Regions from separate parts of the Leifsonia xyli subsp. xyli str. CTCB07 genome, predicted to be linked through region 1. Evidence: predicted binding sites of a transcription regulator. Region 1 holds the regulator's gene; each other region holds the start of a gene.

Region 1 (7,831 bases):
CCGCGGCGTAGTGACCTATGTCAGGATGATGGACGGCCGTCTGGGTCCGCGCGAGCGAATCCAGATGATGTCCACCCGAGCCACCCACGAGATCCTCGAGATCGGCGTCTCCTCGCCCGAGCCGACCGCGTCCAAGGGTCTCGCCGTCGGCGAGGTGGGATATTTGATCACCGGTGTGAAGGATGTCCGCCAGTCGAAAGTCGGCGACACCGTGACCTCTGCGGCGAAGCCCGCCGTGGACCCGCTGCCCGGCTACACCGAGCCGAAGCCGATGGTGTTCTCAGGCCTGTACCCGATCGACGGCAGCGACTACCCGGAGCTGCGCGAGGCCCTCGACAAGCTGAAGCTCTCGGACGCCGCCCTCGTCTACGAACCGGAGACCTCGGTCGCGCTCGGGTTCGGTTTCCGCTGCGGCTTCCTCGGGCTCCTGCACCTGGAGATCATCACCGAGCGGCTCTCCCGCGAGTTCGGACTCGACTTGATCACCACCGCACCGAGCGTCATCTACGAGGTGACCACCGAAGACAGGAACGTCATCACGGTCACCAACCCGAGCGAGTACCCGGCGGGCAAAATCGAGCGGGTGGAAGAGCCGATCGTCAAAGCGGCCATCCTGGCGCCGAAGGACTACGTCGGCGTCATCATGGAACTCTGTCAGAGCCGCCGCGGCACCTTCCTCGGCATGGAGTACCTCGGCGAGGACCGCGTCGAGATCCGCTACACCATGCCCCTCGGCGAGATCGTCTTCGACTTCTTCGACAACCTCAAGAGCAGTACCGCCGGGTACGCCTCGCTCGACTACGAGCCGGCCGGTGAGCAGGAGGCCGACCTCGTTAAGGTCGACATCCTCCTCCAGGGCGAGCAAGTGGATGCGTTCAGCGCGATCGTCCACCGCGAGAAGGCGTACGCCTACGGCACGATGATGGCCGGCCGCCTGCGCGAGTTGATCCCGCGGCAGCAATTCGAGGTCCCGATCCAGGCAGCGATCGGCGCCCGGATCATCGCTCGTGAGAACATCCGCGCCATCCGGAAGGACGTTCTCGCGAAGTGCTACGGCGGCGACATCACCCGCAAGCGCAAGCTGCTCGAGAAGCAGAAAGAGGGCAAGAAGCGGATGAAGATGGTCGGTCGCGTCGAGGTGCCGCAGGAAGCGTTCATCGCGGCACTGTCGGGAGAGGTGGGGAAGAAAGGCAAGAAATGAGCTTTGGCCGGCGTCTTATCGAGCGCTGTGCCGGACAGCCCTCGCCCACACCGTGGCCATGCCGCCGCTCCCCGCAGGTTCGCGCTCCGCGCCCGATTGACGCAGGACAGACACGATGCAGCGTTCTCCTCTCTCCGATCAGCCCGTCACGTACGCCGCGGTCGGCGCCACCCAGGCCGCGGATCTGATGTTCTACCCGCCGCGGGGCTACAAACCGCTGGAGCGGCAAGTCCGGCTCGGCAGCGGTGAAGAGCGGTTCGAGTCCGCTGCGAAGGCGCTCATGACGTGGGGAGTGCAACGGGGGAGCGGCATCCAGATCACCGAGGTCGATGAGGGCACCGGCATCCAGTACGAGGGAATCGAATACAACCCCGACGGATCGCCCCGCGGGATGCGGGAGCCCCGGGTGAGCCAGGACGTCTTCGCCGACGGCGGCTCGCCCTTCATCCGCAACGGCATGTCGGCGGTGCTGCGGGTCCAGGTGGGACCATTCCACTTCTCCGCTCCCGTGCGGGTGGTCGCCGTGGTGGACGAACCCAATCGGCGCGGTTTCGCATACGGGACGCTCAAGGGGCATCCGGAAAGCGGAGAAGAGCTCTTCCTGGTGGAGTTCCGCGAAGATGGAACGGTCTGGTTCGTGTTGCGCGCGCTCTCGCGGCCCTCGAACGCGCTCTTCTGGATCGCGTCGCCGCTGCTCGGGGCGATGCAGCGGCGGTTCACCGCCCGCTATCTGCGGTCGCTGCTCCCGGCTCGAGCTGGCTGATGCCGGGTCCGCTTCCGCTCGGGGAGCCGGCGCCGGCCGATGGGGCGATCCCCGACAACGCCGGGGGCGGCTCGGCAGACCGGGACTTCGGCGTCTACCTGCATGTGCCGTTCTGCCGTGTGCGCTGCGGCTACTGCGACTTCAACACGTACACCGCGACCGAAGTGCGCGGTGTCTCCCAGACGGACTACGCGGATCACGCTGTGGCGGAGGTGCGGTTCGCCGCTCGGGCGCTCGGGCGCAGCGGCCTCCCGGCCCGGCCTGTCTCGACCGTCTTCTTCGGCGGCGGCACGCCCACGCTGCTCCCGCCGGAGGCTCTTGGCAGGATGCTCGGCGCCGTGCGCGAGCAATGGGGCTTCGTACCGCAAGCGGAAGTCACGACCGAGGCGAACCCGGACTCGGTGGACGCGGCCGATCTGCTCCGGCTCGCCGCCGCCGGGTTTACTCGGGTCTCCTTCGGGATGCAGTCCGCCGTCCCGCGCGTCCTCGCGACCCTGGAGCGCACCCACGACCCAGAGCGTATCCCCCTCGTGGTCCAGTGGGCGCGGGACGCAGGTTTGCAGGTCAGCCTCGATCTCATCTACGGCACACCCGGGGAGACGCTCGGCGACTGGGAGCGCTCGCTCGACACCGCGCTCTCTTGTGTACCCGACCACCTCTCTGCGTACTCGCTGATCGTCGAACCGGGCACGAAGCTCGCCCGGCAGATCGCAGCGGGGCAGCTCCCGGAGCCTGACGACGATCTTCAGGCCGATATGTACGAACGCGCCGACACCCGGCTGGCCGGTGCGGGCTACGACTGGTACGAGGTCAGTAACTGGGCGAAGGACGACGGCCACCGTTCCCGCCACAACCTCGCCTACTGGCTTGGCCACGACTGGTGGGGCATCGGCCCCGGCGCTCACAGCCATATCGGCGGCGACGGCGGCGGAGTGCGCTGGTGGAACGTGAAGCATCCCGCAGCCTATGCGCAGCGGGTCCTCGCGGGGCAGTCGCCCGCGGCAGGACGGGAGACCCTGGGCGCCGAGACCCAGCGTGTCGAGCGCGTGCTGCTCCGGATGCGCATTCGCGAGGGAATCGCAAGCGCCGAGCTGGAGCCGACCGGCCGTCGCGCCGTGGCCGGACTCATCGCCGATGGTCTGGTGGATGCGAAAGCCGCCCTCGCCGGGACAGTGACGCTGTCTCTGCGGGGGCGGCTGCTGGCTGACGCCGTGGTCCGGCGGCTGCTCGCCGAGGAGTGAAGCGAGCGACGGTCAGCTGACGAACTTGATGGCCATCGGATACGTGTAGTCGGCGCCCTGGTTGGCCTTCATCGCCGCTATGACGCTGAGCACGATGTTCACCACCCAGACCGCGAAGAGGACGATCAGCCCGACACCCACGAAGCTGGTGATCCAGCCCAGCAGATAGCCGATGAAGAGCGTGATCTGGAAGTTCAAAGCCGTCGTGGTGTGTGCGCGCACGAAGGGACCGCGGTCTTTCAGCACGAGATAGCCGACCAGCGCCGGGATCCAGTTGAACAGGATGCCGCCGACATGGACGAGCGTCGCCCAGAGCTTCTCGTCGGCTGGGCTCAAGTGCTGCGAGCTGCCTCCGTACGGCTGCTGGGGCGGCGGGGGCGTTGCGGACATGGGTCTCTCCTCCTACCTAGACGCCCACCGGGTGGTGAACGAGTGACGGGCTAATCATAGGGGGCGCGGGCGAATCTGAGAACAGCAGCGAGAAATCGGCCACTCGGCCGAGCGGACCTCGACCGGGAAGCTGTGTGGTGCCTCATCGCTCTCTCGCGCGGTCGTGGACCTGTCCCCACGCCGAGGAGATATGATTGGCACTCAGGATCAGCGAGTGCTAAGAGACGATCGAGGAGGCGGAGCATGGTCTCGGAACGAAGCCTCGATGTGCTGCGTGCGATCGTGCAGGACTACGTCTCTTCCTGTGAGCCCGTCGGCTCGAAGAGCATTGTCGAACGCCACTCCTTCGGGGTGTCAGCGGCAACGATCCGCAACGACATGGCCTTGCTCGAAGAAGAGGAGCTGATCGCGGCTCCGCACACCTCGTCCGGCCGCATCCCGACCGACAAGGGCTACCGGCTCTTCGTCGACCATCTCGCGGAGGCGCGCCCGCTCTCACCGGCCCAGCGCACGGCGATCGAGATCTTACTGGGGCAGTCGGTGGACCTGGACGATGTTCTCTCGCGCACCGTCCGTCTGCTCTCGCAGCTGACCAATCAGACCGCGATCGTGCAGTATCCCTCCCTGTCGCGCTCGCGCATCCGGCACATCGAACTCGTCTCGCTTGCGCCGCGCCGGCTGCTCAGTGTGCTGATCACCGACTCGGGCGCTGTGGAACAGCGCGTGATCGAGCTGACGGACGAGCTGGCGGAAGCGGACATCGCCGAGATCCGCGGCGCCATCAACGGTGCGGCGGCTGGGCTGTCCCTCGCCGATGCGGCCGTCCGGCTGAGCGAGCTTCCGGATGCGCTCGCAGACCGGGCGCGCGCGCTTGTGGCCCCGGTCGCGAGCGCCCTGCTCGATCAGATCGCCGCGAACCGGCAGGATCGGCTCATGATGGCGGGCGCGGCGAACCTGGTGCGCACCGGCGACGACTTCCCCTCCAGCATCACTCCGGTGCTGGAGGCGATCGAAGAGCAGGTCGTCCTGCTGCGTCTCTTCGACGAGATGGCGCACGACCAGCACAGCGTCGCGGTCAGCATCGGCCGGGAGAACGACGGCTTCGGGCTCACCGAGGCTTCGGTCATGTCCAGCGGCTACAGTTCGGCGGGAGCGGACATCGCCCGCGTCGGACTCATCGGCCCGCTCCGCATGGACTACTCGGGCAATATGGCTGCCGTGCGCGCCGTGGCCCGCTACCTCTCCCGGCTTCTCGGCGACTGAGCCGGGACTGGCGAAAACCGACGACAAGCACACCTACGCGACAAGCATCGACAAGAAGGAAAAGCCTTACGTGGCCGACCACTACGAAGTCCTGGGCGTTGAGCGCAACGCCACCCCCGACGAGATCAAAAAAGCGTATCGCCGCCTCGCGCGTGAGCTGCACCCGGACGTGAACCCGAGCACCGAGGCGCAGGAGCGTTTCAAGCTTGTGACGCACGCCTACGACGTCCTGAGCGACCCGCAGCAGCGGCAGCAGTACGACCGTGGCGGCGCAAGCGGATTCGGCGGAGGCGGCGGGGCCGACTTCTCCGGATTCGGGGACATCTTCGAGACGTTCTTCGGCGGAGGCGGGGCGAGCCGCGGGCCGAGGTCCCGGCGCGAGAGAGGTCAGGACGCGCTGCTGCGGGTGGAGGTGGACCTCGACGAGGTGGTGTTCGGCGCCCATCGCGACCTCGAAGTGGACACCGCCATCGTCTGCGAGACCTGCGACGGCTCCTGCTGCCAGCCGGGGACCGCGCCCGTCCCCTGCGACATCTGCCACGGAACCGGCAGCATCCAGCGCTCGGTCCGATCCTTGCTTGGCAATGTGATGACGTCGAGCCCGTGCGGTTCCTGCCGCGGGTACGGCACCGTCATCGCGACACCGTGCGTCACCTGCCAGGGCCAGGGCCGGGTGCGCGCCCGCCGCACAGTGCCGGTGGACATCCCCGCCGGTGTGGATACGGGCCTGCGCCTTCAAATGCCGGGCTCGGGTGAAGCCGGTCCTGCGGGCGGCCCGAATGGCGATCTGTATCTGGAGATCAAGGTCAAGCACCATGACGTCTTCAGTCGTGACGGCGACGATCTGCTCTGCACGCTGGAAGTGTCGATGGCGGACGCCATTCTCGGCGCCGCGGCGACCATCAAGGCGCTCGACGGCGATATCCGGCTGGAACTCAAACCGGGAACCCAGAGCGCGGACATCGTCAGTGTGAAGGACCGCGGCATCACCCATCTGCGTTGCAGCGGCCGCGGCGACCTGCGCGTCGGCATCCAAGTGGTCACCCCGACCAAACTCGACCACAGGGAGAAGGAGCTGATCAAGAAGTTCGCGGAGAGCCACAAGGCCAGCGAACCGTCGCTGGCGCGTTTCCAGCAGGGTCTGTTCGCGAAGCTGCGCGATCGGTTCCTGAACGTCTAGCATGGCCTCCCTGTACCTCTGCGAGGACCTCGACGCCGCCATCGGCGATCGGCTGACGCTCACCGGGCCTGAGGCCAGGCACGCGGTCACGGTGAACCGCACGCGGCCGGGTGAGCGCATCCTGATCGGCAACGGCCGCGGGCTGGTCGCCGCGGGCGAGGTGCTCGTCGCCACGGGCTCCGAGCTGACGATCGACGTCGCTGCGCTCGATCGCATCCAGAGGCGCGAACCGGCGATCACCCTGGTGCAGGCGCTCGCGAAGGGCGACCGCGACGAACGGGCGATCCAGGCGGCGACCGAACTCGGAGCGGATGCGGTGATCCCGTGGGCGGCCGCCCGGTCGGTCTCCCGCTGGGAGGGGACGAAAATCGCCAAGGGCCGGGAGCGCTGGGCGACGATCGTCCGCGAGGCGGGCAAACAGTCCCTCCGCCCCTGGACGCCGGAGGTCGGCGAGCTGTCGACCACGAGGCAGATCGCCGCTCTGGCTGTGACGCACCGCGTCCTGGTGCTCGAACCGTCCGCTGGCGGACGGCTCACCGATGTGACCCCGGACGCCCGACCGCTCGCGCTCGTGGTGGGCCCCGAGGGCGGCATCGACCCGGCCGAGCTCGACGTCTTCCGCGCCGCGGGGGCCGAGCTCCTCCGCCTTGGCGACACCATCCTTCGAACGTCCACCGCGGGACCGGCCGCCCTGGCCGTGCTCTCCGCGGCCACCCGGCGCTGGTGAAGCTGGTGAATAGGATGGACGCTATGACAGAGCGGCAGGATGAGCGGTCGGTCTTCACCCGCATCATCGCGGGAGAGATCCCGGCGGACGTGGTGTACGACGGCGAGCGGCTGATCGCATTCAAGGACATCGCCCCGCAGGCGCCCGTGCATCTCCTGGTCGTCCCCAAGACCGACCAGTACCGCGATGTGGTCGAACTCGCCGCGGGGGACCCGGAGCTGCTCGCCGAACTGGTCGCCACCGCCCGATCGCTCGCCGCTGAGCACGCGGACGGCGACTTCCGCCTGATCTTCAACACCGGGGCGAACGCGGGGCAGACCGTGTTCCACGTCCACGCTCATGTTCTGAGCACGCCAGCGGGCGGGCTCGAGGAAGGAAGCCTTGCCGACGAGTGAACCGACACCGCCGCTGAGCCCCGAGGGTGCGGCCGAGGCCCATCTGAGCGTCGACGGCGTCCAGATGGTCCGGCTGCTCGGGCCCCAGGATCGGCTGCTCACCACGCTGGAACGGCAGTTTCCGCTGGTGAGCGTTCACGTCCGTGGCGACGAGATCAGCCTAACTGGCGACCCGGCGCAGGTCGAAGGGGCGCGGCGTCTGGTCGAGGAGCTGCTGCACCTGGTGCGCAACGGCCAGGACATCGGCCCAGCGGACGTCGCGAACTCTGCCAAGATGCTCCAGAGCGGGCTGAATCTGAGCCCGTCGGACGTGCTCGGCCAGGCCATTCTGACCGCGCGCGGCAAGAGCATCCGCCCCAAGACGCTCGGGCAGAGCGAGTACGTGGACGCCATCGACCACAACACGATCGTGTTCGGGATCGGCCCAGCCGGAACCGGGAAGACGTATCTCGCGATGGCCAAGGCAGTGCAGGCGCTTCAGCGCAAAGAGGTGACCCGCATCATTCTGACGCGGCCGGCCGTCGAAGCCGGCGAGCGGCTCGGCTACTTGCCGGGGACCCTCACGGACAAGATCGACCCCTATCTGCGCCCACTCTACGACGCCCTCAACGAGATGATGGACCCCGAGCTGGTTCCGAAGCTGCTGGCCGCAGGCACGATCGAGGTGGCGC
Region 2 (7,831 bases), 740 kb from region 1:
GATCGCCATTGGCTGAGCCGTGCCGCGTAGGGCGTAGCGGACGACACTTCATTCTTCCCGTTGCATAGCAGGATGCCGACGGTGGGTGCGTGGGACGGCTGTCGTAGTCGTTCGTCGACGAGTTCGACGTAGAAGCCGAGCTTGCCCGCGTACTCGGGTTCAAACCGGCCGATCTTGAGCTCGACAACGACATAGCGCAGCTGAATCGTGTGAAAGAACAGAAGATCGAGGATGTATTCGTCGCCACCAACGTCGAATCGCATTTGGCGGACGGCGAAGGTGAACCCGGGGCCGAGCTCGCGCAGCGTCTCAACGATGCGGTCCAGGAGCGCTTGCTCAAGGTCGCGCTCGGCGACCCATGGCTTCAGACCCAGGAAGTCGAATACGAACGGGTCTTTGGCCAGGCTCTGCGCCTGAGCGGCGTCGGCAGACTCAAGCTGGGCCTGAAAATTGGCCGGTGCAGCTCCGAGCCGGGACCTCAGCTGGTTCATGATCTGGTGCTCGAGCACAGCACGGGTCCAGGTGTTCGCGGCGGCCTCAGCGGCGTACCACTCGCGGTCGTCGTTGTCTTTGAGCTTGTCGAGGAGAAGCCGCACGTGGCCCCACCCGATTTGTGCCACAGCCTGTGGCACTATTTCCGGACGCGCTGCGGCGAAGGCGCGCATGTACAGAAGGTTACGGCGGTTGAAGCCGGTGGTCTCGGGGAACTCGACACGGAGATCCTCGGCGAGACGGAAACGATCTGAGCGCCCCAGCCGGCCTTCTGCTGGTGCTCAAGAATGGTCTTGCCGATCGACCAGTAAAGAGTGACCATCTCGTTCTGCACGGCTTGGTGAGCACGCCGTTGCGCTGAACGCACACGGGCCTTGAGATCGGAGAACATGGTCGTACCCATCGGGGTTCTCCAACTCGCTCGCTGCCATATTCAAAGCGTACAGAGGCTGATCCGAGGATCTCGGCCCTCGTCCTGGGTGAAGCCGAGCTCTACCTTAATCTGTTGCACGATGGCGATATTGTTCGGGTCACCGGGATGACTGGTGCGACCGCCGCCACATTCGACCCCGCCGCGTTCGAACCCAAGGTGACCAATCAAGCCCTTCGGCGGCAGTTTCCCCACCGCACAAGAACTGTCCGGTAACGATCGTTACCAATACAAGGCTCCATCGAACCGGGCGGAACCGCGAAATCAAAGGCCTTGGTGTAACGATTTCCGTGTACGCGCCAATGTTACGTACTCCAGGGTTTCCGAGTGAATAATCACCCTCTGGTGCCGTCTGATTCTTGACCCCTTCGGCACTCTTGGGGGCACCATTCTGTCGACTGTGTCGATGGATTCGTGTCTGCTGCGGGCGCGCCTGGCCCAGTCGTCTGACGGTGGCTTCTTCGACGGCTTCGTTGCGTTAGTTGTGTGCTACCGCTGGGCGTCCCCCGACCCGTCAAGGGCGTTCCTGAACGGTCCTCGTTGCGCATGCTTCGTGAGCGCTCGGCGCACGCATAGGCGATCCTGTTACCATGCATGCGTGCGCACACGACTGCCTGCGTTCCTCAACGCGCTTCTCGCCGGACTCATCCTGATGGGATCCATGGCGCCCACCGCATCTCCCCCTGCGAGCCCAGTCTTGGCAGCGACCCCGACGACCTCGACGGTCGCCGCGGGCGACCGTCGAGACGTGACGGAACCGAGCGCCCCCGACACGGTGTGCGCCACCGTGACCGCGCGGCTTTCCATGCCCGGCGGGAAGGCGAGCGACGCGGGTGAGGCATCGCCGCCCGACACCGCGCGCATCCAGCACGCGCTCGATGCGTGCGCGCAGAAAGGGACGGACGTCGTCGCCGTGCGTCTGAGCCCAACGCCGGATGCGGCGGCTTTCCTGAGTGGGCCACTGACCGTGCGCGAGGGGGAGGTGCTGCTGGTGGACGCGGGAGTTGTCCTCTATGCATCGCGCAATCCCGCCGACTACCAGGTCGACGACCACCCGGCCTGCGGCACCATCTCCAAGAAGGGCGGCGGATGTGCGCCCTTCGTCACTCTCGCGGGTGCGCACAGCGGCATCGAGTCGGTCCCTGCGGCCGACAGGTCGCAGGGGCGCATCGACGGCCGCGGCGGGAGCACGATGCTGGGCGCGGCGCGGAGCTGGTGGGGTCTCGCGGCTGCCGCGAAGGGCCACGGGACGCAAAACGTGCCGCGGCTCATTCAGGCACGCGGGGTCGACGACGTCGTACTGCACGATGTCGACCTCGTCGACGCGCCGGGATTCCACGTCTCGTATCAGAACGGCGACGGCCTGACCGTGTGGGGTGTGCGCATCCAGACGCCGGCGGCCGCCCGCAATACCGACGGCATCGACCCCGCCGGTGCGCAGGACGTGACGATCGCCGACTCGTGGATCATGGACGGTGACGACGGCATCGCGATCAAGGCTCTTTCTGCTCCCTCCGCCCATATCTCCGTCATCCGGGACCATTTCTTCGGAACCCACGGGATCTCGATCGGCAGCGAGACGGAGGCGGGGGTCAGCGACGTGTTCGTGTCGGACGTCACGGTCAGCGGCACGGATGCGTTCGGCAACGTCAGCGCCTCATCGGCGGGCATCCGGATCAAGAGCTCGCCCAAGGCGGGCGGCCTCGTGCAGCAGGTGACGTATCGGAACGTGTGCGTCGACGCCGTCAAGGCGCCGATCCAGTTCGATCCGAACTACGCGAACAGGACGGGCTCGACGGTGCCGTGGTTCACCGACATCGTGATCGACGGGTTCCGGTCGTCGAACTCGCCGACCAACGCCGAGAGCATGCTCAAGGGACTCGACGAAGCGCATCCGCTCGCCCTGACGATGTCGAACGCCGTCGTGGACGCGCGTCACGTGACGGTCGCACTCGCGACCATCTCGGCATCCGGAGTGACGTTCGGGGGCTTGCCGCTTGCCGTCAACCGGCCCGGCGTGGACGTGACGATAACTCCGGGGCAGCCGAACGCGCCCACCTGCACCTTACCGACCTATCCCGCCCCCTGACACTCGCAGCCTGCTGTGCCCTCGTCATGCCGCTCGGGTCCGCAACCACGTCGTTCCCCTTCACCGGCGCTCTTAGGGTTGCCAAGCGTTAGGCGGTCGAGGGCGTCCGTGGTGCGCTTGGTGGCGTCGCTGAAGGACCAAAAGAACCTCGGTAGCCCCATTATGATCGCTATGCCGAGATCCCCGAACGCGAGGTACAGTGCGCCCCGCACAGTTGAGTTCGTGTGGACTGACCGGTCGTGGCGTTTCGTCTCAGGTGCGGGAAGGATGCTTCGGCCGCGTACTGTGCCGGCGTGTAGGCATGGTCGACGCCGTCGATGGGGGAAGGGTATGGCTGACGTAGCCGGTCACGAGCAGCTCGCGCTCCTGGGCTGTGAGCAGGAAGCACACGGTTGACGTCGACCTGTCGCGCATCTCACCCGGTGGCGTCCTGATCGCCGCAGGCTGGGATTGACTGTCCGCTTAGCACTCTCCATGGGTGAGTGCTAATATGGGGTTCGGGTCAGGCGGCCCCCGCGTGACCCTTCGTTCGCATCGCGAAAGGAGATAGATCATGTCAAATTCGTTCGATGTTTTGAGCCAGCTCGACCGCTTCGCGTCTAGCGTGTTCGACACGGCCCGGTCGCCCCGGGTGATGCCGGTCGACCTTTTCCGCGAAGGTGATCAGTACGTTCTCAGTGCTGATCTTCCGGGTATTGATCCTGATTCCGTTGACCTTGATGTTGATGGTCAGTTGCTCACGATTCGGGCGGAGCGTCTCGCACCGTCGAGTGAGAACGTCAAGTGGCTTGTGCATGAGCGACCGTATGGTTCGTATATGCGCCAGTTCACTCTCGGTGACGGTGTGGATGTGGAGAAGATCACGGCTAATTATGAGCACGGTGTTCTCTCGGTCATCGTTCCGATGGCTGAGCGTGCCAAGCCGCGGAAGATTCAGATCGGCTCGGCGCGAGGGCGGAAGGAGGTCGGCGCATGACCACGATCATCAGCCCGGATCCTCACCGCAAGACCAGCCGGGTGCCGGATCACTCGAGGATACGGCTGCCGCGAATCCCGCTCCGATTCGGGCCCAGGGAACCCACTCATCCGTCCTTCTCCGGATGGCCTTTCAATCGCCACGGAGGCCCACCCGCACAAGCGGTGTAAAAAAGTTCCACAGGAGACGCATCATGGTAATGGCCTGCACCCTTCCGGGGTGCAGGCCATTACCATGCCGGTTCCACGAGCTCCTCCGCCACAGGTCAAGGTCACCAATGAACGTTATTGGAGAATCGCTTGAGCGCCAGCCTGGTGCCGCGGAAGAAGTCTTGGTCCCCCGGCATGAGGTCGCCTGGGCCCGCGTAGGGGCTCACATCGTTCCAGTGCTGCCACAGCGTCCAGGCGGAGCGTGAAGCCTTCTTCGTCATTTTCAAGGAGTCCAGGAGTACGACGATCGCGGCGAGGGAGCTAGGGTTCAACCCCGCGACGTGCGCGCAATGGGTTCGCAAGGCGGGCCTGGCTAGTCACGGCTACACCGGCGGCGGCATGAGCGCGCACCCATGCAAGGACGAGTACCTGGAGCTGCGGAGCAGCGGGCTCTCGCGCCGCGAAGCGGTGGGACGAGTCGGAATCAGCCCGAACACGGGATACCTCTGGGACAGTCGAACGGGCGACGCATTTATCCAGATGGTCGCGTGGTCGATTACAAAGACAGGGTGCCTGTCGTTGTTGATCCTGTTCAGCGGGCGTCGATGCGTTCGCTCGAAGCCGCACTCCACCCACGATTCCTCTCCCTGCAGGAGCGTGAGCTGATCCGGGACCTGACCAGGGCCGGCCTTTCGTTGTGTCGGGTCGCGGCCAAGCTTGGTCGCTCGGTGTCGACGATCAGTCGAGAGATTCGCCGGAATCAGCTTCCTGGAGAGGGCGGCTACCATCCATACGTGGCGCATCGGAAAGCGGCCAGCCGCCGACCGCGACCGAAAGCCACGAGGCTGGTCCGCAATCCGCAGCTGCGCAGTTACGTTCAACGGAAGCTGACGCTACGTTGGTCGCCGGAGCAGATCAGCCGGTCGCTGATCCGCGAGTTCCCCGGCGATGCGGAGATGCGCGTGGCGCACGAGACGATCTATCAAGCCTTCTACGTGCAGGGCCGTGGACAACTCCGCCGCGAGCTCACGATGGTGCTGCGGACCGGCCGGGCCAAGCGGAAACCGCATCGTTCTGGCGCCGCTCGCAGACATCGTTTCGCGGATCCGATGGTAATGATCTCCGACCGTCCCGCCGAAATCGAGGACCGCGCCGTTCCCGGACATTGGGAAGGCGACCTCATCATCGGCGGACACCGCAACAGCGCCATCGGCACCCTCGTGGAACGCTCCACCCGGTTCGTGATGCTGATCCATCTCCCCATCGATCGCACCGCAGAATCCGTCCGGGACGGACTGATCAGCGCCGTCAAGACACTCCCACGCGAACTCCGTCGCTCGATCACCTGGGACCAGGGCTCGGAAATGGCAGCTCACAAGTCGTTCACGATAGCCACCGACATCCCGGTCTACTTCTGCGACCCCGCGAGTCCCTGGCAACGCGGCAGCAACGAGAACACCAACGGACTCCTTCGCCAATACTTCCCCAAGGGAAAGGGAACAGACCTCGCCCGATTCACCGCAACCGACCTGACGAACGTCGCCCACGAGCTCAACACCCGCCCACGCAAAACGCTCGGCTGGGAAACCCCAGCCGAACGCCTCGCTAAACTACTCGCCAGCTAATCGTCGTGTTGCAACAACCACTGGAATCCGCTCGAAGGGCAACCCCTTCTCTGTGTTCATCGGAGTTGTGCTGATGCTGGTGATCGTCGGAGTGGTCGCGATCGGTCTCAACCTCTTCGCTTTGCCGGCGTTCGTGAACATAGCGTTCATCGTGACTTTGTCGATGGTGGCGGCAGGGTACGGAGTAGTGGGGATTCATCGCATTGAGAGAGGTCGGAGGAACGAAAATGACGTGGCTTTCTAAGGCAGGAGCGTCACTCACCTTGGGGTTCGTTATCACCATGTTTTTTCCGTGGCGAGCCTGGTCTGGGTCATGTTCACGACACATCCGGGAGATCCTCGGCAGTACGGGTTCTTCGGAGCCCTCTTCTTCGAGGCGAGGGAGAAACCGACAGGAGCCCTGGATCTGGGCGTCGGTTTGGAGAACGCCGTCCCGCTCATCGTCGCATTCGCGCTGCTGTCGCTTTTCGCGTTCGCGGTCATGCTGGCTCTGGCTCGGCTAAGCGGGAGCGCAAGAAGGTCCTCATGGCGACGCAGAGTGAGTGAGACGGGTGAGACCCTCCGAATCGAGGATCTCACTTTGCGGCTGGTCGTAGGGAGGTTTGTCCGAAGTGGCAGATGGTTTCTGGCCGCCATTGCGGGCTTGGCTGTTTCCTGTCTGCTCCTGGCGGTCACGGCCGGCAGCGGCTTCGTAGACCTGGCAGTGTTCTTTACGGGTTCGGTGGCCTGCTGGGAAGCTTCACCGTTCACGAAACGGCCCATGCCTATGGGCTGCGACGGACACCAGGCGTGCGAAGAGTGGGCTGTCGTCTTCGCTGTTTCCGATTCTCGCTGGCTCCTCAAGGGGTCATGCGGGGGTGGCAGATCGCCGTGGTGGCTCTGACGGGAACGCTCGTCGCCGTCGGCGCCGGACTCGCTGCGATCGTTCCGTCGCAGGGTTTTCACTGCTGGTACCTGTGCCACGCTGTTTTCCTCCTGCCGGTGTTCGGTGATGGCCGGAGCGTCATCGTGGGAGCCCGGGCCTGGTCGGCCCGGATCGTCCTGTGACAGCCGTGGCTGACAGCCTGCCAGCTGACGGACTCCCCCGCGGGTGTGACAGGCTTGGGGACCATGACCCTCCGAATGGTGGCTTGTTGCCGTTACTTCCGCGGGTTTACGGGCCGGTTCACCTCGTTTGGGGCTGGTTGGGATCGGTTGGTCTCGGGGTGTTTGTGGGCAAAGTGTGGGCAGGGGGGTGTGGGGTTGGCGGGGTTGGTGGCCCGGTAGACAATGTGAATGTTGCGGTCGTGGGCTTTGGAGCAAAGTTTCCTCGCCACAGTGGCGGAGCAGTCCGCGCGAGTTCGGCGATGAACGAGAGGACATTCAGAATGCTGAGCAGTCATCCAAGAGTCATGAAATGGTTGGTAGCGGCAGCGGCTGTAGTAGCACTTGCGGGGGCGAACTCCGTTGTGGCGGTTCCCGCGCAGGCGGTTCCGACGATGAGGGTCTGCGGAACGAAGAAGTGCGTGACAGTTCCCACAAGCAAGTACTGCCCGACCAGCAAGTCTGGGTGCGGTCATGTGGTCTTCGTACCCTGGAAGTAGACGAGTCCATGGGATTCGTGTTCGCCGTCTATCGGTTGCGTCGTTTTGAACGGACGACCCTATCTCATCAGTGGGAGACTTCCGAGGCCGACCGCTGCGCAGGCTAATGCGATCTCTCAGTGTGCGGCGTCGATAGGTCTCAACGTGGCTTCTGCTTCGGCTGGAGGGCCGATAGGGTGGGCTTTGGCAGGCGTTGTATTGACCATTTGGGGGTGTGCATCTGTATGAACGGCAAGAGTGGTTGGGTGGCAGCCCTGGTGATTGCGGGCCTGTGGGTGATCTTCACGATTTCGACGTGGACTACGCCTTCGTCGTGGGCGTTCAGGATCGGTTCCCCTGTCATGGCAGTCGGATTCGCAATCGCAGGATTCCTGCAATACTGCCGCCAACGACACACGCCTTGACGCCCCCGGCTCAGCGTTGCCGAGTCGGCCATGCTGGTTGGTTCGGTGGGTGTGATATGCAGGCTGGTTGGTTGTGGTCGAAT
Region 3 (7,831 bases), 350 kb from region 1:
AGGTCTTCGCTAACCCAGCCGTTCACAACCTCCCAAGGAACTACACCTAGAGAGCCGGTCGCCAGCGCACGGACCCGGCCGGGACGAACCGCCGGCGCGCGTGGGTCCCCTCGCGTCGCGGGGCATCCGGGGACGAGGGAAACCGGGGAGGGAAACCCGGGAGGAACTCCCGGACAAGAGGTCCCGGGCGCGGAACGACGGAAGGGCGTCTCCCCGCGGGGAGACGCCCTTCCGTCGTCTGCGGCTGCGCCGGACTTAGAAGTCCATGCCCGCACCCGGTTCGGCCGCGACAGGGGCGGCCTTCTCCGGCTTGTCGGCCACGACAGCCTCGGTGGTGAGGAACAGGCCCGCGATGGAGGCGGCGTTCTGCAGCGCCGAGCGGGTGACCTTCACCGGGTCGTTGATGCCCGCGATGAGCATGTCGACGTATTCGCCGGTGGCCGCGTTGAGACCGTGGCCGAGCGGGAGCTCGCGGACACGGGCCACGACGACGCCCGGCTCCATGCCTGCGTTGATCGCGATCTGCTTCATCGGGGCTTCGATGGCGACCTTGACGATGTTGGCGCCGGTGGCCTCGTCACCCTCGAGCGACAGCTTCTCGAAGGCGAGCTTGCCGGCCTGAATGAGGGCGACGCCCCCACCGGCCACGATGCCCTCTTCGACAGCGGCCTTCGCGTTGCGGACGGCGTCCTCGATGCGGTGCTTGCGCTCCTTGAGCTCGACCTCGGTGGCCGCACCCGCCTTGATGACGGCGACGCCACCAGCGAGCTTGGCGAGACGCTCCTGGAGCTTCTCGCGGTCGTAGTCGGAGTCGGAGTTGTCGATCTCGCCACGGATCTGGGCCACGCGGCCGGCGATCTGGTCGGGGTCGCCCGCACCTTCGACGATGGTGGTCTCGTCCTTGGTGATGACGACCTTGCGGGCCTTGCCGAGCAGGTCGAGGGTGACGTTCTCCAGCTTGAGGCCGACCTCCTCGGAGATGACCTGGCCACCGGTGAGGATCGCGATGTCCTGCAGCATGGCCTTGCGGCGGTCACCGAAGCCCGGAGCCTTGACGGCGACGGACTTGAAGATGCCGCGGATCTTGTTGACGATCAGGGTCGCCAGCGCCTCGCCGTCGACGTCCTCAGCGATGATGAGGAGCTGCTTGTTGGCCTGGATCACCTTGTCCACGATCGGGAGCAGGTCTTTGATCGAGGAGATCTTCTGGTTGGCGATGAGGATGTAAGCATCCTCGAACACCGCCTCCTGGCGGTCCTGGTCGGTGACGAAGTACTGCGACAGGAAGCCCTTGTCGAAGCGCATGCCCTCGGTCAGCTCCAGCTCGGTGCCGAAGGTGTTCGACTCCTCGACGGTGACGACGCCCTCCTTGCCGACCTTGTCGATCGCCTCGGCGATGATGTCCCCGATGGTGGTGTCCCCGGCGGAGATGGAGGCGGTGGCCGCGATCTGCGCCTTGCTCTCGACCTCCTTGGCGTTGCCGACCAGCTCGGCGGTGACGGCCTCGACAGCCTTCTCGATACCGCGCTTCAGCGAGATCGGGTCGGCGCCGGCCGCGACGTTGCGCAGACCCTCCTTGACGAGCGCCTGAGCGAGCACGGTGGCGGTGGTGGTTCCGTCGCCGGCGACATCGTCGGTCTTCTTCGCGACCTCTTTGACCAGCTCCGCGCCGATCTTCTCGTAGGGGTCGTCGAGTTCGATCTCCTTCGCGATGGAGACGCCGTCGTTGGTGATGGTCGGCGCTCCCCACTTCTTCTCGAGGACGACGTTGCACCCGCCCGGGCCCAACGTCACCTTGACCGTGTCAGCCAGGATGTTGAGGCCGCGCTCGAGACCGCGACGCGCGTCCTCGTCAAAAGCAATGATCTTTGCCATGTGTTTCTCGTCCCTCCCGGACGTCTGCGAAAGATTCGGTTTGTTAGCACTCGGTAAGGCGGAGTGCTAAAGCGATTCTGGCACTCGTCGCGGTGGAGTGCAAGGCGAGTCCGCCACGCATCGCAAAAGGAGGATTTCCGGGGCGGAAGACCGGGCAGCGCGGGAAACGGAGGAGATCGCGGGGTCAGCTTGCCGTTCCTGGCGGGCCGGGCCCAGAAAGCAAGAGCGCCGCCCCGGAGGGCGGCGCTCTCTCGTCTTGCCGATCGCTGCTCGCTACAGAGGGCGAACCGATTCGGCCTGCGGTCCTTTGCTGCCCGTGCCGACCTCGAACTCCACCTGCTGGCCCTCTTCGAGGACCTTGTAGCCGTTCATGTCAATTGCAGAGTAGTGAACGAAAACGTCCTGGTGAACGGTGACGTTCTGCTCCCCACCGTCGACGTTACTGTCGACAGTGATGAATCCGTAGCCTTTTTCAGCGTTGAACCACTTCACGGTTCCGTTCGCCATGCATCACTCCCATTGCTGTGTCGCTCGTGCGGTCCAGCGCCGCACGTTTGACCCCGATACTAATGCTTGACAATGCCGGCAATGGGGAGAATCTTTGTGAATCCGTTACAGAATCCGCCGAAGTTAAACCTGCCGGAAACAATCGGCGGGGTGGGTTCAGCCGGTGTAGTCGCTGCCGACGACCACCGTGAGCTGCGCCCCGGTCTGAGCGAAGTCCTGCGTCTCCTGGATAGTCGCCCCCGTCAAGGACCGGGCGGCCCCGAGAGCCGAGGCCTGGTTGGCCGGGTCGGAATAGTACACGATCGTCTGCTTCAGATCGGTGCGGGAGGCGTTCGCAACGGCCCCGACCGTCCAGCCGGCGGCGGCCAGCTTCTCATCCACCCGGCCGGCCAGCCCCGAGATCGATGTGCCATTGAGGATGTTGACAGTCAGAGCCGGGTCCACCGTCGGGACGATCGTCGGTGTGGGGGTCGCGCTGAGGATCGGCGAGGCGTTGGCGGAGCGGGACGAACCGCTGAAGGAGATGGAGCCGCTGACGACCGAGAGGTAGAGGATACCGGCGCCGACGAGCGCGAGGGTAGCGAGGGCCGCCCAGCCGACCGCGATCCAGCGACGTCTCTTCGGCTGCGGTGCGCGGTGCGCGCCGACGCGCTGCAGGTCGTCCGGGATCTCATCGAACCGGTCTGTCGAATATTTCTGTGCCATCTAGCGCTGGTTCCTCGTGGTCTCAGTCGTGGTGCGGGAGCGTCCGGGCCTGCCGCACGGCCGAGCGGGTCTCCCGCAGCCGGAGCAGGCGCTTGACAAGCATGGGATCGTGACGGAGCGCCTCGGGCCGGTCGATCAGCGCTCCGAGAATCTGGTAGTACCGTGCCGCCGAGATGCCGAACTCCTCGCGAATAGCCTGCTCTTTGGCGCCGGCGTGCCGCGACCATTGACGCTCGAACGCGAGGATGTCGGTTTCCCTGCCGGTGAGCCCCTCCGGCTTCGGCCCGTTCCGGTGGTCGTCTGCTGCGTCGGCCACACGCACCGCCTCCCCTCGCCGTCGCCCGCTGGTTCCTCTTTCTCGCACTCACGAAACATCCTAGGGGTCGCCTCCTGTGTGTTGGCCGGTGGCGCGCGGCGAAACAGCGGAGCCGGGCGAAACGGAGAGGCGGGTGCGGCCGCGCCGTTTAGGGTGAGGAGAGACGAGAGGATGCTGCGATGGACGCTGGCAAGGGCGAGTACCAGATCGCCAAGTCCGACGAGGAGTGGCGCCGCGAGCTCACACCCGAACAGTACGGCGTGCTGCGCCAGGCTGGAACCGAACAGCCGTGGACCGGCGAACTGCTCGACGAGAGCCGCGCCGGGGTGTACGCCTGTGCCGCGTGCGGGGCCGAGCTCTTCCGATCGGGCACGAAGTTCGACAGCGGCTGCGGCTGGCCGAGCTTCTACGAATCTGTCCGCCCGGAAGCGGTCGAACTGCTCGAGGACACCCGTCTCGGGATAACGCGCACCGAGGTCCGCTGCGCGAACTGCGGCTCCCACCTCGGCCACGTCTTCCCGGACGGCTTCAGAACCCCGACCGGCGACCGCTACTGCATGAACTCGATCTCGCTGGACTTCCAGCCAGAGGACGAATGAGCGACCTCGTCTCGCGGGTCGCGGCGCGCCGATCCCACTCCCGCGTGACCCCGGATGCGCCGGCCCACGAGGAGCTGCTGCCGCTCGTCGCCGCAGCGGGGCGCGTCGCGGACCACACGGCGCTGCGCCCGTGGCGGGTCATCGAGCTGCGTGGCGAGGCGCGCGTGCGGCTCGGCCGGGCGTTCGCCGAGGATGCGAAGCTGAGCGGACGGGCGGGCGACAAGCTCGCCGCTAAGCCGCTGCGCTCGCCGCTCCTGCTCGCGATCGTCTCGGTGCGGACGAAGAGCGAGAAAGTCCCCGGCTGGGAGCAGGACGCCGTGGCCTCAGGCGTCGCCCACCTGCTGAGTCTGCTGCTCCATGACGCCGGCTGGGGCGTGATCTGGCGCACCGGGCGGCACGCCCGGTCGAAAGCGGTCCACCGGATGCACGGGCTGGCCCGAAATGAGCGGCTGCTCGGCTGGCTCTACGTGGGCGGCATACCGGAAGGCAGCAAGGAGGGACACCGCAAGACGGTGGACCCTGAACGCTTCCTCAGCGTTCTGGATTAGGGGACACGCGCCGCCAGCAGCCGCTCCACCGCCTCCAGCGGGATGGGCGCCCACGCCGGCCGGTGCCGCGCCTCATACGCGATCTCATAGACCGCCTTGTCCAGCTCGAACGCGCCGAGCAGTCGCCGGTGGGCGGAAAACTCTTCGCCCGCCACCGACGCATAGCCGTCGAGGTACGCCTCCCGCGCGCGCACCGCCCACGCAGCGGCGTCGATCGGCGGTTCCCGGCGCGCCAGCGACCCGGCCACATAGTCGAAGCTGCGGAGCATCCCCGCAATGTCCCGCAGGGTGGCGTCCAGCCGGGCGCGCTCGGCGAGGGGCCGCAGGGGTTCGCCCTCGAAGTCGATGAACTGCCAGCCGCGCTCCGGCGAGCGCAGCGCCTGGCCGAGGTGCAGGTCACCGTGGATGCGCTGGAGGGTGGGGATCGCCGCGGTCGCGGCCTCCTCATAGACGGCGGCGATCCCGGGCCGCAGCTCCTCGACGGCGGGGACGGCGGCGGCGGTGACGGCGAGACAGCGGAACATGCCGTCGAGAGCCTCAGCCACATCCCGGCGATCGGCGGGGCGGGTGGGGAACGCGACGGCGAGGAGACGGTGCAGCTCGGCCGTGTCGGCGCCGAGAGCGAAAGCCTGCCCGGCGAAGTCCTCGCCGCGCTCGGCTGCGCGGAGGGCGAGCTCCCAGCCGTCCTCCACCCCGGGAACGAAGTCCTGAACGAGAGCGAACTCGCCGCAGGCCCGTCCGCCGTCCGGCGCGGGCCACGAACCGGTCAGCCAGCCGAACAGGGCGGGTGTGTACACGGAGCCTTCGCGGGTGAGGGCGGCGAGGGTGGAGATGTCGGGGTTCTCGCCCGCCTGGAGGACACGGAAAACCTTCACGAGGGCCTGTCCGCCGCCCGCGAGCTCGGCGACGATGGAGGTGTTGGACTGCTCTCCGGACAGCAGGCGGGAGGAAACGACCCGCACGTCGCTGCCCATGCTGCGGCCCTGCGCGGAGGCTTCGCCGCCACCGGCCCGGCCCGCGCCCGACATGAGCGCGGTGAGGGCCCCGACGTAAGCGTCCTCAGCCGGGCCGTCATAGAGGTGACAGCCCCCGGTTTCACCCACGAACGCGGCCGGATCGCCGTCGCGGCGGGCGCGGGCGACGAGCGGGACCTGGTAGACGCGCGGGACGCGCGGGGCATTGTCGCAGAAGAGGTGGGTGAGGATACGGACACCGGCGATGGCATCCACGCCCGGCTGCACCTCGAACGACGCCAGCAGACGCAACCTCGGCTCAACGCTTTTGGTGGAGTACCAGCGCTGGCGGCGCATCCACACGCCGACGAGCTCCGTGAGTTCGGTCATGCCTGCACCGTACCCCTCCAGGCGTTCCAGCGACCACGCCCCGGAACCGGCTGCGGGTCTGTCTGCGCGCCGTTCACAGGCGCATCGTACGCACAGAGACCAGAGCGGGGGCGGGTCCTGCCCCCGGCTCCCCCGCGGGCCATGCCGGGAGGATACGGCCTGTCTTGATGCGCCTCCCAGCCGCGGCACGCTACGGTGAACGATTGTGACCGAGACGGCAGAAAACCCGAACCCACGCCGCGCCGCGCGGAGATCCGGGTGGAAAACGCTCCTGCGGGATGTCGTCGTCATCTTCGTGGTGGCGGTCCTCGTGTCCTTCCTCATCAAGACGTTCGTCGCGCGTTCTTTCTACATTCCCTCAGGTTCCATGGAGAACACGCTCCAGATCAACGACCGCATCATCGTCAACGAGTTGCAGCCGAGTGTGTTCGGGTTGCAACGCGGGGATGTGATCGTGTTCAAGGACCCGGGGGGATGGCTCCCCGCGGCCGCGCCCCAGCCTCAGCAGAACCTGCTCCAGCAGGGAGTGGGGGGCATCCTCGACTTCGTCGGGCTGGGGGCGTCCGACAGCGACCAGCATCTCGTGAAACGGATCATCGGCCTGCCCTTCGACAACATCACCTGCTGCAACGCGCTCGGACAGATGTCGGTCAACGGCGTCCCGCTGAGGGAACCGTACGTGCTCCTGCCGGCCGGGCAGCTGGCGGTCTCTGCGAAACCGTTCGACGTCACCGTGCCCAAAGGCGAGGTCTGGGTCATGGGCGACAACCGCTACAACTCGGCGGACTCGCGCTACCACATGAACGATCCGGGCAAGGGTTTCGTCCCGCTCTCGGATGTCGTGGGCCGGGCTTTCGTGGTCAGCTGGCCGGTGAGCCATTGGACCGGGCTCTCGAACTACCCGGAGACGTTCCGGGGCACCGAGCGCCAAGACAAGGGAGAGCACCGAGACAAGTGAGCCGGGAGCAGGCCGCTACTCGGTGCGCTCGGCACGACCGTGCCGCCAATAGCCCATGAAGGCCACCCGGCCGCGGTCGATCCCATACCCGCGCACGAGCAGCCGGCGCAGCGTCTTCACCACGGCCGACTCGCCCGCGATCCAGGCGTAGAAACCGCCGGCGCCGTTCTCGGGATGCTCCCAGAGGATCTCGCGTCCACATCGACAGCGGCCAGGCGCTGCCGGCGGCCGCGGGGGGCGGCGGCCGCGGCGACGACCTCGGGATGCCCGGCCAGCCACGCGGTCACGGCGGGTGTCAGCTCGCACCCGTGCTCGCCGCCCTGCCGGCTCAGCCAGGTCGCGGCGGCACCCTGGGGCAGATCGAGCGCCAGGGCGTCGGCGGCGGCCGGGACTTCGATGAACGCGTGTGCGCGGCGCCCCTCCGGCAGTGTCTCCAGGATGGAGGCGATGGCCGGGGCGGCGGTCTCGTCCCCCGCGAGCAGGAGGTCTCCGGCGTCCCGAGGCCGCCAGTCGATGCCGACACCGCTCTGGGGGCTGCGGGCGTCCGGGCCGATGACGACGAGTTCGGAGCCGGGACCGGCCGCGGCCAGCCAGCGCGAGGCGGGACCGCTCGCGCCCTCGCCCAGCTCGGCATGCACGACGAAGTCGATGTCGAGGCGACATGTACGCTGATCGATGTCTCGGACGGTGTACGTGCGGAACGGGTTGCGGCGGTGCTCGGGCAGAGCGCGCCACCGCTGGTGCCAATCGCCGGAGCCCAGGTCGCAGAAGCTGCCGTCGTCGAGCGGGAAGAGCAGCTTGACGCGCTGGTCGAGGCGTTCGGCGCCGAATGTGGCGAAGTCGTCGCAAGCAAGGCTCACGCGAGTAGAAGTGCGGGCTGAGCCGGCGGACCGCGGCCACAACGTCGCGATACGGACGGTAGGCCGGATGGTCCGTGACGGGCGGAGCGAGCAGAGCCACGCGGCGATCCTTCCGGACGG
Region 4 (7,831 bases), 530 kb from region 1:
GACCGCCTCTTCACCGAGGCCGAGCGCGGGCTGCCCGTTCACTCTCTGGCTGCGCGATTCGCGGCCAAAGAGGCGCTCATCAAAGCGCTGGGCGGCTCCGAGGGCGTGCGCTGGCACGACCTGGAGATCGTGTCCGATGAGGAGAGGAACCCCGCTTTCGTGCTGCGCAATGTGGTCGAGCGCCAGGCTCTTGAGCGAGGCATCGCGCACATCCATGTGTCGATGTCGCACGATGCCGGGATCGCAACAGCGTTCGTGGTGCTGGAGCGGGACTCGTGAGCGCTCCCTTCCGCGAGCTCGTCGTCGACCTCGACGCGGTGAGCGCGAATGTCGTGCGCCTGCGCGAACGGGCCGGGACCCCGCACCTGATGGCGGTCGTGAAGGCGGACGCCTACGGCCACGGGGCCGTCGAGTCCGCTTGCGCCGCGCTCGCCGGGGGCGCGGACTGGCTCGGCGTGGCCGATCTCTCCGAGGCGTCGCAGCTGCGGGCCGCCGGGATCGAAGCGCCCCTGCTCGCGTGGCTCCACGACCCGGACGAGGACTTCGTCGCGGCCATCGCGGCCGGAGTGGATATTGGGGTCTCCTCCCTCGCCCACCTGGAGGCCGCGGCAGCGGCCGGTGGCGGCAGCCCGGCCTTCGTCCAGCTCAAGCTGGAGACGGGGCTCAGCCGCAACGGCCTCCCCGAGGAGCAGTGGGAGGCTGTGTTCGCCCGCGCGCACGAACTCGAGAGGAGCGGGCGGATCGTGGTCCGCGGCGTCTTCAGCCACCTCTCCAACGCTTCGCCTGCGGAGGACCGCGCCGCCATCGCAGCCTACGAGCGCGGGCTCGCCCGCGCCGAGGCCGCTGGACTCGCGCCGGAGCTGCGGCACATCGCTGCGAGCGCGGCTGCGATCAGCCTGCCGGAGGCGCGGTTCACCCTGGTCCGGCTCGGGCTCGCGATCTACGGCCTCAGCCCTTTCGGCGCCGCCTCCGCCACCGAGCTCGGGCTGCGCCCCGCGCTGACGCTGCGGGCGCGCGTCGCCGCCGTCCGCCGCGTTCCCGCCGGGAAGGGCGTTTCCTACGACTACACGTACCGCACCGAACGCGAGACGACGCTCGCGCTTGTGCCCGTCGGCTACGGCGACGGCCTTCCGCGTCACGCGTCCAACCTCGGCCCGGTGTCGATCGGCGGCGAGCGTTTCCGCGTCTCCGGGCGCATCGCGATGGACCAGTTCGTCGTGGATGTCGGCGACGCGCCGGTGGCCGTCGGCGATGAGGTCGTTCTGTTCGGCGATCCGGCCCGCGGCGTCCCCGGTGCGGACGACTGGGCGGCGGCCGCCGAAACGATCAACTACGAGATCGTCACGCGCCTGGGCGGACGGCTCCGCCGCACCTTCCGCGGCGGCCCGGCGTGAGCGGTCGTGTGCGGGGCCCTCGCGTCGTCCCTACCAGCGCGGCCATGCACGAGCTCGGTCGTGAACTCGCCGGGACGCTGCGTGCGGGCGACCTCGTCGTGCTCACCGGGCCGCTCGGCGCCGGCAAGACGACCCTCACCCGCGGCCTCGGTGAGGGCCTGGGCGTGCGCGGGCCGGTGACGAGCCCCACTTTCGTGCTCGCCCGAACCCACCCGAGCCTCGTCGGCGGCGCGCCGCTCGTGCATGTCGACGCCTACCGGCTCGGCAGCGCCCTGGAACTGGACGATCTCGACCTCGACTTCGTCCACTCGATCGTGGTGGTCGAGTGGGGGAGCGGGATGCTGGACGGTGTGGCCGAGTCGTGGCTGGAGGTCGTCATCGAGCGGCCCACCGGCGCGCGCGCGGCCGCGCCGGGCGGCGGCGACCCCGCGCTGGACGCCGACGAACCGCGCACCGTCACCCTGACCGGATTCGGTCCGCGCTGGTCCGATCCCGCCTAGGCTGGTCCTATGCTCCTCGCCATCGACACCTCCGCCGGCACGAGCGTCGCGGTGGTCGATCGGGACGGCGGCGTGCTCGCCGACGTCATGGAGACCGACACCAGGCGGCACGCCGAGGTCATCGGCGTTCTCGTCTCGGCTGCGCTGGACGCCGCGGGCGTCGCTCCGGCCGCGCTCTCCGGCGTCGTCGCCGGCATGGGGCCCGGGCCGTTCACCGGCCTCCGGGTCGGCATCGCCGCGGCTCAAGCGTTCGCCTTCGGCCTCGGCCGGCCGCTCCTCCCCGTCGTCAGCCACGACGCGGTGGCCTTCGAGCGGTACGGCGCCGGTCACGAGGGACCGCTGCTCGTGGTCACCGACGCGCGCCGCCGCGAGCGCTACTGGACGGCGTATTCCGGCGTGGAGGCGTCCGGGCTCCCGGTGCGCTTCGACGGCCCGGGGCTCGACAAACCCGACGCGCTCCCTCATCCCGGGGTCTCGCGGTTCGACGCCGAGGCCGTCTCGGCCGGCCGTCTCGGCACGCTGGCGGAGCTGCGCTTCGCCGCCGGTCTCCCCTTCGACGCCGATGAGCCCCTCTATCTCCGCTCGCCCGATGTCACCCCGTCCGCGGTCCTGAAGCGGGTGACCGCGTGACCTGGCAGCTGCGTCGCGCCGGTGCGGAGGATGTGCCGGCGATCATGGAGGTGGAGCGCGGCATCTTCGTCTCCGATGCGTGGTCCGAGTACACCATGCTCGCGGAGGTGACCGGCGAGCACAGGCACTACCTCGTCGCCTTCCCGCCCGGTGAGCCCGCCCGCATCGACGCCTACGCTGGGCTGCTCGCGCCGCGCGGCTCGGGCGAGGGCGACATCCAGACTGTCGCGGTGGCGCCCCACGCCCGCCGGCGCGGCCTCGGCCGCACGCTCCTGCTGGCCCTGGTCGGCGAGGCGCGGAAGCGCGGCGCACGCGAGGTGTTCCTCAAGGTCCGGGCCGACAATCCCGGCGCGCGATCCCTCTATCGTCAGCTCGGCTTCGAGGAGATGGGCGTGTGTCCGCAGTACTACCAGCCGGACGGGGTGGACGCCATCGTGATGCGGCTGACCGTCCCGAGCACGGAGACCACCCCGGCATGAACCGCACAGCATCGACGGAGGAGGGCCCTCTCGTCCTCGGCATCGAGACGTCCTGCGACGAGACCGGCATCGGCATCGTCCGCGGCACCACGATGCTCGCCAATGTGATCGCCTCCTCGATGGAGGAGCACGCGCGCTACGGCGGGGTCGTGCCCGAGGTCGCGGCCCGCGCCCACCTCGAAGCGCTGACCCCGGCGCTCCGGACCGCTGTGGCCGACGCTGGCATCGACCTGGCCGCCGTGGACGCCGTGGCCGTGACGAGCGGACCGGGTCTCTCCGGGGCGCTCATGGTCGGCGTCGGCGCTGCGAAGGCGCTCGCGCTCTCCCTCGGCAAACCGCTGTACGCCGTGAACCACCTCGTCGGCCATGTCGGCGCCGATCTGCTGGACGCGGACGGCGGGCCCGGGCATCCCGTGGAGCTGCCGACTGTCGCGTTGCTGGTCTCCGGCGGGCACACCTCGCTGCTGCTCGTGCGCGACCTCGTCTCCGATGTCGAGCTGCTGGGCGAGACGATCGACGACGCGGCGGGGGAGGCGTTCGACAAGGTCGCCCGCCTCCTGGGTCTGCCCTACCCGGGTGGACCGCAGATCGACCGCGTCGCCGCCGCGGGCGATCCCCGCGCCATCCGGTTTCCACGCGGGCTCACGAAGCCGCAGGACCTCGAACGGCACCGCTACGACTTCTCCTTCTCGGGGGTGAAGACCGCCGTCGCGCGCTGGGTCGAGAAGCGGCAGGACGCCGGAGAGGAGGTCCCTGTCGCCGACGTCGCCGCGTCTTTCCGCGAGGCGGTGGCGGATGTGCTGCTCACGAAGGCCATCGCCGCGTGCCTCGACCATGGCGTCCCCCGCCTGCTGCTCGGCGGCGGCGTCGTGGCCAACGCGCGTGTGCGGCAGCTCGCGGCGGAGCGGGCCGCGGCAGCGGGGGTGGAGCTGCGCATCCCCGCGCTCTCGCTCTGCACCGACAACGGCGCGATGATCGCCGCCCTCGGCGCGCAGCTCATCATGGCCGGGCATGAGCCGAGCGGGCTTGGTTTCGGGGCCGACTCGACGCTGCCGGTCACCGATGTCCACGTGGTTTGAGACGCTGGCCCAGATGCGCGTTGACCCAGACGCGCCGGGCGGTCCGTTGACACACCGGTGCTGCACTGCGAGCATTGATGTGTACAGCATTTTCTCAGCTAGACGTTAGACGCAAGGAGATGGGCAACCATGACCGACCCGAACGCACCCGCCGGACCGACCGAGCCCGGCGTGACCGAGGGGGCCGTCCCGCCCGCCGCGGCTCCGCCGGCCCCGCCGGTCCCCCCGGCCGGCGCGCCGGTCTCGCCGCCGGCTCCGGGCTACCCGCAGCAGCCGTACGGCCAGCCCGCCCCCGGCTACGCGCAGCCCTACGGCGCGCCCGCCGCCAAATCGCCGATCCTCAGCATCCTGTCGCTCGTCGGCGGCATCGGCGGCATCGTGCTCACGTTCGCCTGGGGCGTCGGAGCCCTGTTCGGGGTCGCCGGGATCGTGCTCGGTTTCCTCGGCCGCAGCAAGGAGCCCCAGGCTCGCGGCTTCTGGCTGACGGGCATCATCCTGGGCTTCGTTTCGGTGTTTATCGCGATCATCTTCTGGATCACCCTCGCCCTCTTCTTCGCGAGCATATCGGCCAGCTACAGCACGTACTGAGCCCCGGCCAGCGGGTGTTCAGAGCCGCTCGGCCAGCAGCGCTGTGTGTCGCCCGGCGATCCTGGTGAGGACCAGGGTCGCCGAGCGTTCGCCCGCGAGTCCGAGCCGCTTCCGGAGCGCGGCGGGGTCCACGTCCACGCCGCGCTTCTTGATTTCGAGGGTCCCGATCTCCCGCTTCCGGAGCGCGCGTTTGAGGTCGCGTTCCGCGTAGGGCAGCTGCTCCCGGATGCGGAACCCGGCGGCGAACGGGGTCTCGTGCCGCGCGTCGCCGGTGATGTAGGCGATGCCCTCGGCGAGCATCCGGCCGCCCAGGTTCCGCGCCACGTCCCCGATGAGTCGGGCTCGGATGACCGCGCCGTCCGGTTCGTAGAGGTACTCGCTCAGGTCGCCCGTCTCGGCGTCCTCGCTATCGGCCGCCGCGGTCAGTTCGTGTGTCTTACCGCCGCGCAGCACGAGCGCCGCTCGCCGGATGCCGGGGCGGGCCAGCGCGCCGAACCACAGTCCCAGCTCGACCGCCTGGCCGTCGGCGGACACCCACTGCGCCTCTGCCGCCGAGGGGATGCGGTCGCGATCGAACCCCGGTCCGAGTTTCAGCCCGACCGGGCGCACGGTCGCCAGTTCGTACGCGAACCCCAGCGACGGCGTGTAGTCGCCGGGGTCTGTCAGTCGTTCGGTCTGCGTGTGCCCGGCCGTCCGCCGGGCGGGGTCGAGGTAGACCGCGCCGGCGCCGCGCAGGTCGGCGTCTTCGGCGCGGCCGTGCTGAACGGTTGCGGACGGGAAGGGAGCTAAGTTGAAAGCGGCGATGGCGGCGGTCACCTCGTCGGCCTCGACCGCCGTGACCTCGATCTCCAAGCCCGCGATCGCGAGAGCGTCGCCGCCAATCCCGCAGCCGAGGTCTGCCACCGTGTCGAGGCCCGCCGCGCGGAACCGTCCGGCGTGCTGAGCCGCGACCGGCAGACGGGTCGCCTGCTCCAGCCCGGCTTCGGTGAACAGCATCCTGTCTGCGAACTCGCCGAATTTGGCCGCGGCCTTCCGGCGCAGCTTCCCCTGCGTCAGCACGGCCGCGACGAGCCCGGGGGAGTGGCCGGCTCTGCGGAGGGCGGTGACCGTCCGTAGCACGTTCTCCTCGGACCGGGCGGGTGGGAGGGCATCAAGCAGCCGCAGCCCTTCGGCGCTCAGCAGCTCGACGAGTTCGGACCGGTCCATAGCCCTTACGCTACCGTTTGGCACTTACGTTGCGTGACTGCTAACCCACCCTCTAGACTCGTCGTTAGCACTCTCATCATGAGGTTGCTAACCCAAGCCTTATGTACAAGAAAGAGGTCAACCGTGTCGGTCTCCATCAAGCCGCTCGAAGATCGCATCGTCATCAAGCAGGTCGAGGCTGAGCAGACCACTGCCTCCGGTCTGGTCATCCCCGACACCGCCAAGGAGAAGCCACAGGAAGGCGTGGTCGAGGCTGTGGGCCCCGGCCGCATCGACGACAACGGCAACCGCGTTCCGCTCGATGTCGCTGTCGGCGACAAGGTGATATACTCCAAGTACGGCGGAACCGAGGTCAAGTTCGGTGGCCAGGACTACCTCGTCCTCTCGGCTCGCGACGTTCTCGCGGTCGTCGTGCGCTGACGTTCGTCTCTCGTCGCGAAGGCCCGGATGCTCCGCGTATCCGGGCCTTCGCCGTCCCCGGGACAATGCCTATTTGCTTGTTGACGCGGACGATCTCTCTGAACATTCGTCATGAAGCCGACAACTGGCTTGGGGCTTCGACCGACATTGTCAACGGGTGAGCGCAGTTGGTGTCGGACTTCTCATATCAGCAGCGCATTGGTCCCTGGCGCTTTTCTTGCTAGCCGAATTGGGCATGATCTGCTTCGACAACGAAAGACATAGCAGAGTACTTCAGAGTGAAGTCCACTGAAGTGACAAGTGCCATTGATGCTGCCGGGCCCATACCGGTGAATGTAGAGGGATGGAACGACATCGCCTGGAGTCAGGACTCCTCTCAGCCTTCGTGAGCGTTAGAAGATCAAGCTGGCTAGGGCTGTATTTGTCGAATTCCTCAGCGCTCAGATACTGACAGCCGCCCAGCCCGAGGGCGGCGACAGCGTCCTCAGCGCGTTCCGCGAAAGGCAGACCAAGCGATACCGTTCCGGCCGCACCCACCACCGTGATCCCGTCCACCGCATCCACCGGAACCGTGACATCGATCCCCGCCAGCGTCACGTCATCGCATTCTCGCCGATGCTCTTCGTCGCTGTAAGCTAGAGCCGCCGGCAGGCCGCGCTGGGCAGCGCGACGATCGGGTGAGCTGGGACTGCGACCCGGAATCTTCGCCCAGCTTCTGACGTTACGATGAGACATCCACTCTCGCGCAGCACGGAATAGGGGTGAAATGGATCAGGCGGATCCGTTCGGCTTCATCGGTTTGACCTACGACGATGTCATGCTCCTTCCCGGGCACACCGACGTCATCCCGAGCGAGGCGGACACGTCGACGTTCTTGACCAGGCGGGTCCGCATGGCCTCCCCCCTGCTGTCCAGCGCGATGGACACGGTGACCGAGGCGCGGATGGGCGTGGCGATGGCGCGTCACGGCGGCATCGGCATCATCCACCGCAATCTCTCGATCGACGATCAGGCGACCCAGGTCGACAAGGTTAAACGCTCCGAGTCGGGCATGATCACCAACCCTGTGACTATCACCCCCGAGGCGACGGTCGAGGAGGTCGACCAGCTCTGCGGCCAGTTCCGCGTCTCCGGCCTCCCCGTCGTGGAGGGCGATGGCACGCTCGTGGGCATCGTCACCAATCGCGACATGCGGTTCGTGTCGCCGTCCGAACGCGCGACCGCTCTGGTGCGCGAGGTGATGACCCGCCAGCCGCTGATCACCGCGCCGGTGGGCATCGACCCGGACGCTGCGGTCGCTATCTTCGCCGAGCGCAAGATCGAGAAGCTCCCGCTTGTGGACGCCGACGGCAAGCTCCGCGGCCTCATCACCGTCAAAGACTTCGACAAGAGCGAGAAGTACCCCAACGCCACCAAGGACGACGATGGCCGCCTGCGCATCGGCGCTGCGATCGGCTTCTTCGGCGATGCGTGGGAACGCGCTATGACCCTCGTCGACGCCGATGTGGACGTGATCGTGGTGGACACGGCGAATG

Evidence for each region. The regulator HrcA, encoded in region 1, represses chaperone genes, less so after heat shock. The targets are predictions, from matches to a motif close to TTNGCACTCGNNNNNNNCGAGTGCNAA.
Region 2: LXX_RS03815 (Hsp20/alpha crystallin family protein) is a predicted target of HrcA. The motif match lies at 3,474-3,500, and genes of this name have one in related genera.
Region 3: groL (chaperonin GroEL) is a predicted target of HrcA. The motif match lies at 1,919-1,945, and genes of this name have one in related genera.
Region 4: groES (co-chaperone GroES) is a predicted target of HrcA. The motif match lies at 5,894-5,920, and genes of this name have one in related genera.

What each region holds. Positions count from the first base shown of each region.
Region 1 is NC_006087.1:1,517,422-1,525,252, reverse strand. It holds gene lepA (translation elongation factor 4) at 1-1,201, shown strand, start outside; gene LXX_RS07290 (DUF1990 family protein) at 1,317-1,964, shown strand; gene hemW (radical SAM family heme chaperone HemW) at 1,964-3,205, shown strand; gene LXX_RS07280 (DUF4870 domain-containing protein) at 3,218-3,595, opposite strand; gene hrcA (heat-inducible transcriptional repressor HrcA) at 3,839-4,858, shown strand; gene dnaJ (molecular chaperone DnaJ) at 4,929-6,038, shown strand; gene LXX_RS07265 (16S rRNA (uracil(1498)-N(3))-methyltransferase) at 6,040-6,765, shown strand; gene LXX_RS07260 (histidine triad nucleotide-binding protein) at 6,789-7,160, shown strand; gene LXX_RS07255 (PhoH family protein) at 7,147-7,831, shown strand, end outside.
Region 2 is NC_006087.1:776,628-784,458, forward strand. It holds gene LXX_RS13460 (PDDEXK nuclease domain-containing protein) at 1-491, opposite strand, end outside; partial or broken gene LXX_RS15385 (DUF1016 N-terminal domain-containing protein) at 534-895, opposite strand; gene LXX_RS03805 (glycoside hydrolase family 28 protein) at 1,620-3,011, shown strand; gene LXX_RS03815 (Hsp20/alpha crystallin family protein) at 3,565-3,987, shown strand; gene LXX_RS14160 (hypothetical protein) at 4,259-4,417, opposite strand; gene LXX_RS03825 (IS30-like element ISLxx5 family transposase) at 4,550-5,761, shown strand; gene LXX_RS03835 (hypothetical protein) at 6,054-6,644, shown strand; gene LXX_RS03840 (hypothetical protein) at 6,635-6,808, shown strand.
Region 3 is NC_006087.1:1,866,666-1,874,496, forward strand. It holds gene groL (chaperonin GroEL) at 256-1,875, opposite strand; gene LXX_RS08865 (cold-shock protein) at 2,149-2,382, opposite strand; gene LXX_RS08870 (LytR C-terminal domain-containing protein) at 2,539-3,087, opposite strand; gene LXX_RS08875 (DUF3263 domain-containing protein) at 3,110-3,409, opposite strand; gene msrB (peptide-methionine (R)-S-oxide reductase MsrB) at 3,583-4,002, shown strand; gene LXX_RS08885 (nitroreductase family protein) at 3,999-4,550, shown strand; gene LXX_RS08890 (maltokinase N-terminal cap-like domain-containing protein) at 4,547-5,893, opposite strand; gene lepB (signal peptidase I) at 6,099-6,851, shown strand; gene LXX_RS16850 (SIP domain-containing protein) at 6,867-6,974, opposite strand; gene LXX_RS08900 (siderophore-interacting protein) at 6,968-7,711, opposite strand.
Region 4 is NC_006087.1:2,050,074-2,057,904, reverse strand. It holds gene LXX_RS09815 (holo-ACP synthase) at 1-279, shown strand, start outside; gene alr (alanine racemase) at 276-1,394, shown strand; gene tsaE (tRNA (adenosine(37)-N6)-threonylcarbamoyltransferase complex ATPase subunit type 1 TsaE) at 1,439-1,894, shown strand; gene tsaB (tRNA (adenosine(37)-N6)-threonylcarbamoyltransferase complex dimerization subunit type 1 TsaB) at 1,904-2,524, shown strand; gene rimI (ribosomal protein S18-alanine N-acetyltransferase) at 2,521-3,003, shown strand; gene tsaD (tRNA (adenosine(37)-N6)-threonylcarbamoyltransferase complex transferase subunit TsaD) at 3,000-4,082, shown strand; gene LXX_RS09785 (DUF4190 domain-containing protein) at 4,212-4,670, shown strand; gene LXX_RS09780 (THUMP-like domain-containing protein) at 4,689-5,876, opposite strand; gene groES (co-chaperone GroES) at 6,000-6,296, shown strand; gene guaB (IMP dehydrogenase) at 7,063-7,831, shown strand, end outside.